DNA from 2 places in the Microbacterium sp. Leaf179 genome. Region 2 is predicted to be linked to the other one. Evidence: predicted binding sites of a transcription regulator. Region 2 holds the regulator's gene; the other holds the start of a gene.
The links. The regulator LexA, encoded in region 2, represses DNA repair genes until DNA is damaged. The targets are predictions, from matches to a motif close to TCGAACANNTGTTCGA.
Positions count from the first base shown of each region.

Region 1: the regulator LexA is predicted to act here: its motif matches at 2,624-2,639, upstream of ASF96_RS02435 (Rv2578c family radical SAM protein).

Region 1 covers NZ_LMPH01000001.1:525,911-532,623, forward strand. The annotation lists gene ASF96_RS02430 (DEAD/DEAH box helicase) at 1-1,461, shown strand, start outside; gene ASF96_RS02435 (Rv2578c family radical SAM protein) at 1,512-2,615, opposite strand; gene ASF96_RS02440 (hypothetical protein) at 2,741-3,433, shown strand; gene ASF96_RS02445 (M15 family metallopeptidase) at 3,540-4,682, shown strand; gene ASF96_RS02450 (ECF transporter S component) at 4,811-5,371, opposite strand; gene ASF96_RS02455 (energy-coupling factor transporter transmembrane component T family protein) at 5,389-6,210, opposite strand; gene ASF96_RS02460 (ABC transporter ATP-binding protein) at 6,207-6,713, opposite strand, start outside.
Region 2 covers NZ_LMPH01000001.1:1,416,180-1,422,892, reverse strand. The annotation lists gene ASF96_RS06500 (histidinol-phosphate transaminase) at 1-994, opposite strand, end outside; gene ASF96_RS06495 (LysM peptidoglycan-binding domain-containing protein) at 1,040-1,390, opposite strand; gene lexA (transcriptional repressor LexA) at 1,648-2,337, shown strand; gene ASF96_RS06485 (hypothetical protein) at 2,376-3,407, shown strand; gene ASF96_RS06480 (S9 family peptidase) at 3,407-5,293, shown strand; gene hflX (GTPase HflX) at 5,469-6,713, opposite strand, start outside.

The DNA.
Region 1 (6,713 bases), 890 kb from region 2:
CGCTCGTTCGACCGCAACGACCGCCCCGCCCGTTCGACCGACGACCGCCCCGCCCGGTCGTTCGACCGGAACGAGCGTCCGGCTCGTTCGTTCGACGAGCGCCCGACCCGTTCGTTCGGTGACCGCCCCGCCCGCGACGAGCGTCCGCGCCGCACCGACGGCCCGAACCGCGCGGACTGGAACGCCACCCCGAAGCGCTCGGCCGAGCACGAGCAGCGCGTCGACGTCGTGCACGAGCGCCTGCAGGCGCAGGCCGTGGACGTCGCGACCGAGACCGGTGTCGGCTTCGCCGAGCTCGGCTTCGGCGACAACATCGTCCGTGCCCTCGCCAGCCTCGGCGCGGCCACGCCGTTCCCCATCCAGGCGGCGACGGTGAAGCCCATCCTCGACGGTCGTGACGTGCTCGCGCGCGGTCGCACCGGCTCGGGCAAGACCATCGCGTTCGGTGCCCCCATGGTCGAGAGCGTCCTGCGTTCGCAGGCGGGCGAGAAGCGTCAGTTCGCTCGCGCGCCCAAGGCCCTCATCCTCGCCCCCACGCGCGAGCTGGCCCTGCAGATCGACCGCACGGTGCAGGTCATCGCCCGCAGCGTCGGCCTGTTCACCACGCAGATCTACGGCGGCGTGCCCCAGGCCCGCCAGGTGGGTGCGCTGAAGAAGGGCGTCGACATCATCATCGGCACCCCCGGCCGCATCGAAGACCTGCTCAACCAGGGCAAGCTCGACCTGTCGCAGGTGCAGGTGGCCGTGCTGGACGAGGGCGACCACATGTGCGAGCTCGGTTTCCTCGAGCCGGTGCAGCGCATCCTGCGCGCCACCGCGAAGGGCAGCCAGAAGCTGCTGTTCTCGGCCACGCTCGACCGTGAGGTCGCCGCCCTCGTCGACGAGTTCCTCGTCGACCCGGCCGTGTACGAGGTCGCCGGTGAGGACCAGGACTCGGGCACCATCGAGCACCGCGTGCTCGTGATCGACCACCGCGACAAGGCCGAGATCCTCGGTTCGCTCGTCGACCGCCCGGGCAAGACCCTCGTCTTCGCCCGTACCCGCGCATACGCCGAGACGCTCGCCGCGCAGTTCGACGACGCCGGTATCGCCGCGGTCGCGCTGCACGGTGACCTCAACCAGCAGAAGCGCACGCGCAACCTCGAGAAGCTCACCTCGGGTCGCGTCAACGTGCTCGTCGCCACCGACGTCGCCGCCCGCGGCATCCACGTCGACGACATCGACCTGGTGATCCAGGCCGACGCCCCCGACGAGTACAAGACGTACCTGCACCGTTCGGGCCGCACCGGCCGCGCCGGTCGCAGCGGCACCGTGGTGACGCTCATCACGCGGCAGCGTCAGCGCCGCATGACCGAGCTGCTCGACCGCGCCGAGATCCAGGCGCCGTTCGAGCCGGCGCAGCTCGGCGACGACCTGATCGAAGAGATCTCGGGCCGCCAGCTCGCGGACGTCACCTCGTAATCCGCCTCGATCGAGACCCCCGTCGCGTCCGCGACGGGGGTCTCGTGCGTTCAGAAGAGCCGCGGCTCGCTGGCCGGGGCGACGCGGGGGCGAATGGATGCCGAGGGCCCGGTGCCGCGGACCGGACCGAGGCTGCTCGTCGGCGTCGCGCGGGCGGCGAGGCCCGGCTGCGGTCGCCCGCGAGGGTGGTCGTCTTCGTCCCACCCGTCGAGTCGGTGCAGGCGCAGCAGGGGACGCATGCGTGCGCCGAGCCAGGTGCGGTAGGCCTTGGGTGCTTGGGCGGAGACGCCCGGGTAGAGACCGCGGTACGACGACACCAGGTGCGGTTGCTCGCGCCCCAGCCATTCGAGGAACCACTGCTTCGCGCCCGGACGCAGGTGCAGCGCGCCGTAGACGACGCGAGCCGCGCCGGCGGCGCGGATGCGCGCGAGGGCGTCGTCGAGCACGGCGAGCGAGTCGGTCAGGTGCGGCAGGATCGGCATGAGGAAGACCGTGACGCGGAAGCCGGCGGCGGTGGCGGCGCGGACCGTGTCGAGGCGGGCGTCGGCGCTGGGGGTGCCCGGCTCGATCGCGTTCTGCAGGGTGTCGTCGAAGACGGCGATCGACATTGCCAACGAGACCTTCACCTGCGTGGCGGCGTCGGCGAGCAGGGGGAGGTCGCGGCGCAGGAGCGTGCCCTTGGTGAGGATCGAGAAGGGCGTGCCGTTGTCGGTGAGCGCGCCGACGATGTCGGGCATGAGGCGGTATCGCCCCTCGGCGCGCTGGTAGGGGTCGGTGTTCGTGCCGAGCATGACGGGCTCGCGCGCCCACGATCCCCGACGCACCTCCGTGCGCAGCACGTCGGCGACGTTGACCTTGACGACGATCTGGGAGTCGAAGTCGGCGCCGTAGTCGAGGTCGAGGTACTCGTGCGTCTTGCGGGCGAAGCAGTACGAGCACGCGTGCGTGCAGCCCCGGTACGGGTTCACGGTCCAGTCGAACGGCATGGCCGACATGCCGGGCACGCGATTCAGGGCGCTCTTGCACTGCACCTCGTGGAACGTCATTCCGGCGAACTCGGGGGTCGTCACCGATCGGACGAGACCGTCGATGCGCTCCATGCCCGGGAGCGCCGACGGGTCGTCGACGCCCAGCTGCTGCCCCTGCCATCTCATCGCCATAGTCGAACACATGTTCGATTTTCTCGCAACCGCCACGCCGCGCACCTCGCCTGCACGAACGAGTGTCGTCGCGGTACGGTGATCGCGACGCCGACCACCGGCGAGACACGGAGGCGCCCATGGAGTCGGTCTCGCGAGTACGCGGTCAGCACCTGCTCCATGCGTCGATCGGTCGCTTGGAGCCCTGGCATCCGGCGTTGGTCGTGCGTCGTCCGGCGCTGTCGGGATGGTCGTGGTTGGCACTCATGGCGGCGCTGCTGCTGGTGTGCGACCTCGTGGACGCCCCGGAGTGGGTCGCGCTCGTCGTGTCGCTCAGCGCGGCAGCGCCCAGCCTCGGCGCGACCCTCATCGTGCTCTCGCAGACGCCGCGCACCCACCTCGATCACGAGGAGTCGATCCTCGGACACTTCTTCGCGCGCTTCTTCGCCGTGCTCGGGGCTCTGGTGCTGTGGGTCGGGTCGGTGGTGCTCGGCGCCGCGGTCGCCGTGCAGCTCGCCGAAGACACCGGCAGCAACCCCGATCAGGCGTGGTTCGAGGCGTTCGAGATCATCGGCGGGGTAGTGCCGCTGATCATCGCGATGCTCTGGGCGGTGCTCGTGCTGCGCTGCGTGGGATACATCGCGCGGCTGCGGGGGTGGGCCGCCGTCCCCGACCGGCACCGCATCCCCGATCACTTCTTCGCTGAGCACCCTCGCACACGTCGCGTCCTCATCGGGTTCGCCCACCCGCTGCTGCTGCTGGTCGCGGGTGCGGTGAGCATCGTGCTGGGCTTCCTGGCGGCCGGTGAGCTGAGCCTCGTGACCGATATCTGACTGCTCGCCGTTCCCGTCGGCCCGAGTCTGCCCGACCGCACATTCACCGCGCGAACGCGCGGCCGACTCGACCCGTGCCCCCGTCCAGGGGAGAATGGGTCGAGTCATGTCGCACGATCCCGAGATCTCGCCCCGCCGCGCCGCGCGCGCGGAGGCCGAACGACTCGCGACGGCGGCCCTCACGCTCCCGCCCGCCGCGGCCGAGCCCGTGCCCCCGATCCCCGCCGCCGAGCGGCCCGCCACCGACACGGCGGCCCTCGCCACCCGACGCCGGCTGCGCGAGGCCGCGACCGCTGCGCCGACGACGGCCTCGATCCCGGTCCTCCGCCGCCGTCGCCTTGTCGCCGTGGGCGGGGCCGTCACTCTGGTGGCCGCCCTCGCCCTCGCGATCGGTGCGGCGACCGCGGGATCCCCCGGTGGCGCCGCGGCCGACACCGACGCTCCGCCCGTCGCTTCCGTCGTCGCCGGGCCTCCCACGGTGCCCGACGAGGGTCTGCCGGTCGTACAGCAGGCCGCCGTCGCCGCCACCTCGACGCCCTGCGACGACGCGGCGTTCACCTCGGCCCTGGCCACGGGTGACGACGCCGGCGCGATCGCGGCCGCCGGGGGCGGGAGCGCCTTCCGCGCAGCGGTGGCATCCGGGATCGCGCCCTGCGTGTCGCTGTCGGACCCGAACCGCGAGTGGATGGTCGTCAACAAGCAGCGCGCGTACGATCCGGTCGACTACCGCCCGGGCGACCTCGTGATGCCCGACAGTGTGCGCGCGCTCGAGGAGTCGGCGCTGCGCGCACCCGCGGCGGGGGCGCTGACCCAGCTCGTGCGTGCGGCCTCCGACGCCGGTGCCGGCGAGATCGGCTACCTGAGCGCTTTCCGCTCGTACAGCACGCAGCAGTCGACGTACGCGGGCCGCGTGGCCGTGGGCGGGGTCGAAGCCGCCGACCGCGAGAGCGCCCGCGCCGGGTACAGCGAGCACCAGTCGGGCCTGGCCGTCGACATCGTGCCGTGCAACGGCTCGTGCGCGACGCTCGACGACGTCGCCGCCTCGCCCCAGGGCGCGTGGGTGCGCGATCACGCGTGGGAGTACGGCTTCATCACCCGCTACGTCGAGGGCAGCGAGGGCATCAGCGGGTACGAGCCCGAGGCGTGGCACCTGCGTTACATCGGCCCCGAGCTGGCCCGCGCGTACCACGAGGGCGGTTACGCCACCCTCGAGGAGTTCTTCGGCCTCCCCGGGGCGCCCTCGTACTGAACGTCGAGGCGTCGGAGGGGGCCTCCGGCTCCTCGAGTCCGACGGCGGGCGAGGCCGAGGTCCGGCCGTACGCGAGGTCGTGCCGCGACGCCGCGCGCCGGCCGGATCGTCCTCCGGCGGGGTCGTCCTCAGGTGGCGCTCGTCCGCGGGCGGCGGCGGGCAAGGCGCGCGACTCCCGCGCGGCGCAGAGCATCGGCGACGGCGATACCGATCGCCATCCCGGCAGCGGATGCCACGAGCGTCAGCAGGTAGAAGAGCACGACGGTGAGGGGCGCGAACGTGTCGAGTCCGAAAGACGCCCAGGCGAGGGTCGGGTAGACGGCTGCCACCACGACGGCTCCGGCGAAGAACTGCCACCGGTGGAAGAACCGGTACAGCACGACGAGGAACGGCAGCTCGACGAAGAAGGCCCACCAGAGGTTGGTCGCGACGCTGCCCCACCCGTAACCCGAGAGCGGCGCGGCCACGAGGCCCGAGATGAGCCCGACCAGCAGCGCGGAACCGGGGCGTTCGAGCAGACGCATCGCGACGGCCGCGGGCACCAGCCACAGCCCGGCGAGTGCCACCGCCGCGAACGGCGCGGCGGCGAACAGCACCGTCGACACCCAGTTGGCGGCGGTCAGCATGATGCCGCCGGCGACGCCGATGGCGGCGCAGGTGAGCAGGAAGACGGTCGAGATGCGCGACATGGATGCTCCGGATCGGATCAGACGGACAGGCGGGGAACGACGAAGAGGGCGGCGGAGACCGCCCAGAACGCCAGGGTGAAGACGGTGTCGCGCCGGCGCCAGGGCACGCGGTGGCGCTCGGTGCGGTCGGGGTGGGCGCCGAACGCCCGCGCATCCATCGCGAGGGCGACACGTTCGGCATGGCGGATGGCCCCGGCCAAGAGGGGCACGACGTACCCGATCCCGCGCGCGGGTGCCGAGAGCACGCCGCCCCGCGTTCCCCGCACGCGATGCGCTTGGCGGATCACGTCGAGCTCGTGACCGAAGCGCGGCACGAAGCGGATCGCCGCGAGAGCCGCGTAGCCGATGCGGTAGGGCACGCGCAGGTTCTGCACCAATGCCCGCACCAGGTCGGGGCCGGAGGTGGTCAGTCCGCCGACGAAGGCGAGCGTCATGATCGCGGCCAGCCGCATCGCGGTCGACAGACCCGTGGACACCGCCCCGTCGGTGAGGGTCCACTCGCCCACGCGGATCAGCGCGGTGGTGGACTCCACTCGTGCGGGGTCGACCCAGAGCGAGAAGCCCAGTCCGATCACCATGATCGAGAGGGGCACCACTCCGGCGAGGAGGGCGACGAGACGCCGGGTGAGACGCGTTCCGGTCAGGAGCAGGACGTAGGCGAGGCAGAGGAACGCGATCGGAGTGGTCAGGTCGCGCACGAAGACCAGCGCGATCATGGCGGGGGCCGGGCCCGCGATCTTGGCGAGCGGGTTGAGACCCCCCAGCCACCGCGTGCCGCGCCGGCCGCGGGTGACGGCGGTCGTGGCGGTGCGTGTCGGTGCCGTGGTGGGGGCGGTCATGCCGACCCGCCCGGAAGGTCGCGCAGTCGCAGGAGAGATGTGAGCTCGGGATGCTGATGCAGACCGGTGAAGGCGCGCCGCAGCGCGGGAGTGCTGAGGCCCGCGCGTCGGACGACGTCCTCGTCGTCGAAGACATCGCCGACCGGTCCGTCGGCGGCGATCCGACCGTCGTCGACGACGATCACGCGGTCGGCGTGCTCGGCGACCACCTGCATGTCGTGGGTCACGACGATGATGGTCGTGCCGTCGTCGCGCAGGTCGTCGAGCAGGCGCAGCAGTTCCTCGGCGCGGGCGCGGTCCTGTCCGAACGTGGGTTCGTCGAGCACGAGCAGTCGGGCGCCGCCGACGAGCGCGGTTCCCACCGACAGTCGCCGCTTCTGACCGCCTGACAGCAGGAAGGGGTGCATCGCGGCCTTGTCGGCGAGGCCGAACCGCTGCAACAGCGCCTCGGTGCGCGCGCGGACCTCGTCGTCGGAGAGCCGCTGTCGGCGAAGGCCGTGGGC
Region 2 (6,713 bases):
GGATGAGCACACCGCGGTCGTACAGCGCCTTCCACGTGGCGGCGGGGTCGTCGACGCCGCCGAAGAGCACGAAGTTCGTCCACGACTCGTGGGCGGTGTACCCGAGGGCGGCCACGGTGGCCGAGATGCGGTCGCGCTGCGCGACGATCTCGTCGACCATCGACAGCATCGTTTCGGCGTGCACGAGGGCCGCCGTCGCGGCGGCCTGCGTGAGCGCGCTCAGGTGGTACGGAAGTCGGACGAGTCGCAGCGCGTCGACCAGAGCAGGATCGGCGGCCAGGTACCCCACGCGTGCGCCGGCGAAGGCGAAGGCCTTGCTCATGGTGCGCGACACCACCAGACGCGGGCGACCGGGCAGCAGCGACACGGCCGAGGGCTCGTCACGCGGAGCGAACTCCTGGTAGGCCTCGTCGACGATCACGATGCCGTCGGTCTCGGCGTATACGGCCTCGATCACATCGAGACGCAGCGGGGTACCCGTGGGGTTGTTCGGCGCGCAGAGGAAGACGATGTCGGGGCGGTGCTCACGCACCTGGGCCGCGGCGGCCTCGGCGCTCAGCGAGAAGTCGTGCGCGCGTTCCCCGGCGATCCATCGCGCGCCCGTCGCGCGGGTGAGGATCGGGTACATCGAGTAGGTGGGTGCGAAGCCCATGGCCGTCCGGCCCGGTCCACCGAAGGCCTGCAGGATGTGCTGGAGCACCTCGTTGGAGCCGTTGGCCGCCCAGATCTGCTCTCGCGTCAGGCCGTGACCGAGGTATGCGGCGAAGCTCTCTCGGAGCGCGGTGAACTCGCGGTCGGGATACCGGTTGACGTCGCGCAGGGCCCGAGCCACGGCGTCGAGGATGTCATCGGCCACCTCGGGCGGAACCGGATGCGTGTTCTCATTCACGTTGAGAGCCACGGGCAGGGCGGCCTGCGGGGCTCCGTAGGGGGTCATCCCCCGCAGATCGTCGCGAAGAGGCAGGTCGTCGAGGCGTACGGTCACCCCACCCATCGTAGGCGGCGTGCCGAGGAGCGGCTCATCGCGCACCCGCGGAGGTCAGCCGGCCTGGATGTACTCGGTGGGGATCGCGATGCGCTGACCGGCCGCGAGCGAGCCGCCCTGGAGGGCGTTCAGACGCGTGATCTCGGCGACGACGTCGCGCGGATCGGCCGCGGGGGCGATGTCTTCGGCGATCGACCACAGGGTCTCGCCGCTCATGACCGTGATCTCCGTGAACGAACCAGCCGGTGCGCCGGCGTCGCCCGAGGCGAGTGCTGCTCCCCCACCGACGGCGGCGACGCCGAGGGCGACGGCGAGCGGGAGGGCGACGACGAAGGCGACGACACGGCGCCCGCGGGCGGTGATACGCAGGCGGGTCGTCGAGGCGGTGGAGGTGATGCTGCTCATGGTGTGCTCCTTGGTGGGGAGAGATTCGCACCCCGCCCTCGGCCGGGAGGGCGGTGTGCGAATCTGTATTCCGAATCTATCTTCGATACTGCGACGGTGTCAACACACCGGTTGTCGGAAACGAATCGAACGCGACACGCGTGCGGCTCCGTGTCATTCGTGTCGTCGACCGGATACGGTTTCGACACGGAGACCTCATCACCAACCTCCGACATTCGAATTTCCGCCGCCCTTCCCGCGGCGCGAGGGGAGCACAGATGACCGACGCGACGACCGCCGCAGGGCGCGAACGACCGCAGACGCGACGGCGCAAGAACCTCAGCGACAAGCAGCTCGCGATCCTCGAAGTCATCCAGCGATCGATCGCGCGGCACGGTTACCCGCCGAGCATGCGCGAGATCGGCGACGCCGTCGGCCTGAAGTCGCTGTCGAGCGTCACGCACCAGCTGAACCAGCTCGAGCTCAGCGGCTACCTGCGCCGCGACCCGGGTAAGACCCGCGCCATGGAGGTGCTGATCGACCTTCCCGGCACCGCCGCCGAGAACCCCGCCGACACCGCCCCCGCGGTGGGCGACGCCGCCCTCGTGCCCCTGGTGGGCCGGATCGCGGCGGGCGTGCCCATCACCGCCGACCAGCACGTGGAGGAGATCTTCCCCCTCCCCCGCCAGCTCGTCGGCAAGGGCGAGTTGTTCATGCTCAAGGTCTCGGGCGACTCGATGATCGACGCGGCGATCTGCGACGGCGACTGGGTGGTCGTGCGTTCGCAGGCGAACGCGGAGAACGGCGAGATCGTGGCCGCGATGCTCGACGGCGAGGCCACGGTGAAGACGTTCCGTCGCCGTGACGGCCACACCTGGCTTCTCCCCCGCAACAGCGCGTTCGAGCCCATCCTCGGCGACGAGGCCGTCGTGCTCGGGCGCATCGTGGCGGTGCTGCGCGCGGTGTGAACCGTGCGTCGCGGTGGCGGGCGCGCCACAATGGCGCCATGACCGCCGGCCCGCCCTCGACCGCATCGACCTCGACCAAACGCGTCGCGAAGCCGTCCGTCGTGGTGCGCGTCACGGCATCCGTGGTGGTGCTGATCGTGGTGGCCCTGCTCACGCCGGTGGCCCTCGTCGCCTCGTGGGCGCGCGTGCAGCTCGTCGATGAGGACTCCTTCGTCGCCACGCTCGCGCCCCTCTCGTCCGACCCCGCCGTGCAAGACCTCGTCATCGCCGAGACGACGAGTGCCATCTCGGCGTCGGTCGACTTCTCGGCGATCGCGGGCGCGGGCGTCGACGGTCTCGTCGCCCTCGGCGTGCCGCAGGAAGCGGCGCGCGTCCTCGGCCTGGTGGCACAGCCGTCGGCCGACTCGCTGCGATCGATCACGCAGCAGGCGGTGACCGACGTGGTGCACTCCGACCGGTTCTCCGACGTCTGGTCGGGGGTCGTGCGAACCGCGCACCGCGCCTTCGTCTTCGGAGCCACCTCCGACGGTGGCGGCATCATCGTGCAGACTCCGGACGGCCTGGGAGTGCAGATCGGCGGGGTGGTCTCGGCGATCGTCGCCGAGCTGGACCTGCAGGGCTCGCCCGTGGCCGCCCTCGTCCCCCCGATCGACCGGGTCGTGGTCCTGAGCGACGGAACGACGCTGCAGGCCGTGCGGTCGGCGTACGCCGCCACCACCACGGCGGGAGTGGCGGCACCCCTGCTCGTGGGCGTGCTCCTGATCGGCGGGGTCGTCATCGCTCCCCGCCGGCGACGCGCACTGATCGGCGCCGCCATCGCGGTCGCCGTCGGCTCGGCCGCGGTGCTCGTGGCGGTCGCCGTGGGCGCGGCGCAGGCGCACCTCACCGCCGTTCTCCGGGGCCTCGACGCCGCGGGGATCGACGCCGTGGTGCGGCAGCTGTCGTCCGGTCTCGTGGGCACCGCGAGCGCGGTTCTGGGCATCGGCCTCGTCGCGGGCATCGCGGGCGTCCTGCTCGTCCGGCGTGCCCGACCCCGACGGATGTCGGAGCCCCGGCCTACGCTGGAGTGATGGCAGACACCCTCCCCTACGGTTCCTGGCCCTCGCCGATCACTCCCGAGTCGGTGGCGCAGTCCTCCCCCCGCATCGACGGCGCGCTGTTCGTCGGCGATGAGGTGTGGTGGGCGGAATCCGTGCCCGCCGAGGCGGGTCGCGTCGCGGTGAAACGGCGCCGCACCGACGGTGCGGTCGAGACGGTGCTGCCCGCACCCGCCAACGCCCGTTCCGCCGTTCACGAATACGGCGGCGGGGCCTGGACCGCCTCCGACGACGGGGAGCTGTTCTACGTCGAGAAGACCGACCAGCGCGTCTACGCCCTTCGCCCGGGCGGCGAGGCGCGCGCGCTGACGCCGGCCGACGACACGGTGCGCCACGGCGGGTTGCGGTTCGAGCACGGCACCCTGCTCGCCGTCCGCGAGACGCACGGGAGTGACCGCGTTCCCGCCCGCGCCATCGTGCGCATCTCGCTCGACGGCGCCGTCGACGTGCTCGCCGAGGGCAGCGACTTCGTCGCGCAGCCCGCGCTGTCGCCCGACGGCCGGTCTCTCGCGTGGGTGGCGTGGAGCCACCCCGACATGCCCTGGGATGCCACGACCCTGCGCGTGACCGAGATCGGCACCGGCGAGGTGCGCGAGATCGCCGACACCCCGCGCCGCGCCCCGCTCCAGCCCGTGTGGCTCGGCGACGACGAGCTGCTGTACGCCGACGACCCCGACGGCCGGTGGAACCTGTTCCGCCGTCCCCTCGACGGCGAGCCGCAGCCGGTGTCGCCGGTCGACGCCGACACGGGCGGCGGGCTGTGGGTGCTCGGGACGCGGTGGTTCGGAGCGACCGACGACGGGCGCATCGTCGCCGTCCGCACCGACGGTGCCGACGAGATCGTCGAGATCGCGCCGTCCGGCGTGCGCCCGGTGGACGTGCCCGTCGTGGCCGGCGCGGCGATCGATGACGTGCGCGGGCACCGAGTGCTCGTGTCGGGCTCCGACGCCGGCGGCCGCTCGGGGCTGTGGGCGGTCGACCTCGACGCCGGCACCGTCGACCTGGTGACCGGTGGATCCGGGGCCTGGGGCGACGAATGGATGCCGACGGCCCGTGCCCTCGAGACCGAGGGGCCGCACGGACCCGTGCACGCTTTCGCTTACGCGCCCACGAACCCCGACGTCGCCGCGCCCGAGAACGAGCGCCCGCCTTACGTCGTGCTCGTGCACGGTGGCCCCACCTCGCACGTGGGTCCGGCGCCGTCAGCCAAGACGGCGTTCTTCACGAGCCGTGGCATCGGCGTGCTCGACGTGAACTACGGCGGTTCCACCGGATACGGTCGCGACTACCGTGACCGGCTGAAGGGTCAGTGGGGCGTGGTCGATGTCGATGACGTCGCCGCCGCGGCCTCCGCCCTCGCCGAGGCGGGTCTGGCCGACCGCGAGCGCCTGGCGATCGCCGGGGGCTCCGCCGGCGGATGGACGGTGCTCGCCGCCGTGACGAACACCGACGTGTTCTCGGCCGGGATCTCGCGCTACGGCGTGGGCGACGCCCGTGCCCTCGCCGAAGACACTCACGACTTCGAGGCCCGGTATCTCGACGGCCTGATCGGACCGCTGCCCGAGGCCGAAGCGGTGTACGTGGAGCGCTCGCCTCTGAGCCATCCCGAGCGCTTCCGCGTTCCCCTGCTCATCCTGCAGGGAAGCGAGGACCGGGTCGTGCCGCCGTCGCAGGCCGAGGCGATCCGTGACGCCCTCGCGGCGCACGAGATTCCCCACGCGTACGTCCTGTACGAGGGCGAGGGCCACGGCTTCCGCCGCGCCGAGACGGTAGTCGACTCCCTGCGACGCGAACTGGGCTTCCTCGGGGCGGTTTTCGGCTTCGAGACCCCCGGTATTCCGCCGCTCGAGCTGAGCTGAGGCTGTCGCGCGGCTGAAGCGGGCGATGCAGGCTCTCGGTGCGGAAGAAGCCGAGGCGTCGGCGCGCGCGTCGGGACAGCGTCGGGGGCGAGGTCGGCGTGCACGGTGCGCGCCCCCGAACCGCACGCCGACGGGCCCCCACCGCGATCGGAGGGGGCCCGTCGTGCGACGGCCGTCAGGCCGCGAACTGCTCCAGCTCGGCCGCCAGGCGCGCCCCCACGTGAGCGTGCAGGAACGTCCCGGTGTCGCGGTGCTCCTGCGCCACGATGAGTCCGCTCTCGTGCACGGCCGACACGAGGTCACCACGGTCGTACGGGACGACCGCCTGCACCTCGACGGCGGGCAGGGGCAGAGCGTCCTCGATGGCGGCGCGAAGCTCCTCGATCCCCTCGCCCGTGCGCGACGAGACGAACTTCGCGTTCGGGGCGAGGCCGCGCAGCACCAGGCGTTCGTCCTCGGTCACGAGGTCGGCCTTGTTGAAGACGACGATCTCCTGACCGAAGTTCGCGTCGACATCGCCCATCACGTCGCGCACCGTCATCAGCTGCGCGGCCGGATCGGGATGCGACGCGTCGACGACGTGCAGGATGACGTCGGCGTCGCCGACCTCTTCCAACGTCGAGCGGAACGCCTCGACGAGCTGGTGCGGCAGGTTGCGCACGAAGCCGACCGTGTCGGTCAGCGTGTACACGCGCCCGTCGGTCGTCTCGGAACGGCGGACCGTGGCATCCAGGGTCGCGAACAGCGCGTTCTCGACCAGCACGCCCGCGCTGGTGAGGCGGTTGAGCAGGCTGGACTTTCCTGCGTTGGTGTACCCGGCGATCGCGACCGACGGGATGGTGTGACGCTTGCGCTCGGCACGCTTGGCCTCGCGCGCCGGGGCGAAGTCGCGCAGCTGCTTGCGCAGCAGAGCCATCTTCGTGCGGATGCGCCGACGATCGAGCTCGATCTTCGTCTCACCCGGACCGCGCGAGCCCATGCCCGCGCCTCCGGCACCGACCTGTCCACCGGCCTGGCGCGACATCGAGTCACCCCAGCCGCGCAGACGCGGCAGCAGGTATTCGAGCTGCGCGAGCTCGACCTGCGCCTTGCCCTCGCGGCTCTTGGCGTGCTGGCTGAAGATGTCGAGGATCACCGTGGTGCGGTCGATCACCTTCACCTTCACGACGTCCTCGAGCGCGCGACGCTGGCTGGGGGCGAGCTCGGTGTCGGCGATGACGGTGTCGGCGCCGACGGCGGCGACGATGTCGCGCAGCTCCGCCGCCTTGCCCCGACCGACGTAGGTCGCGGGGTCCGGATGCGGGCGGCGCTGCAGAACGCCGTCGAGCACGACGGCCCCGGCGGTCTCGGCCAGCGCCGACAGCTCGCGCAGGGAGTTCTCGGCATCGGCCTGCTCGCCCTGCGGGTGCACGCCGACGAG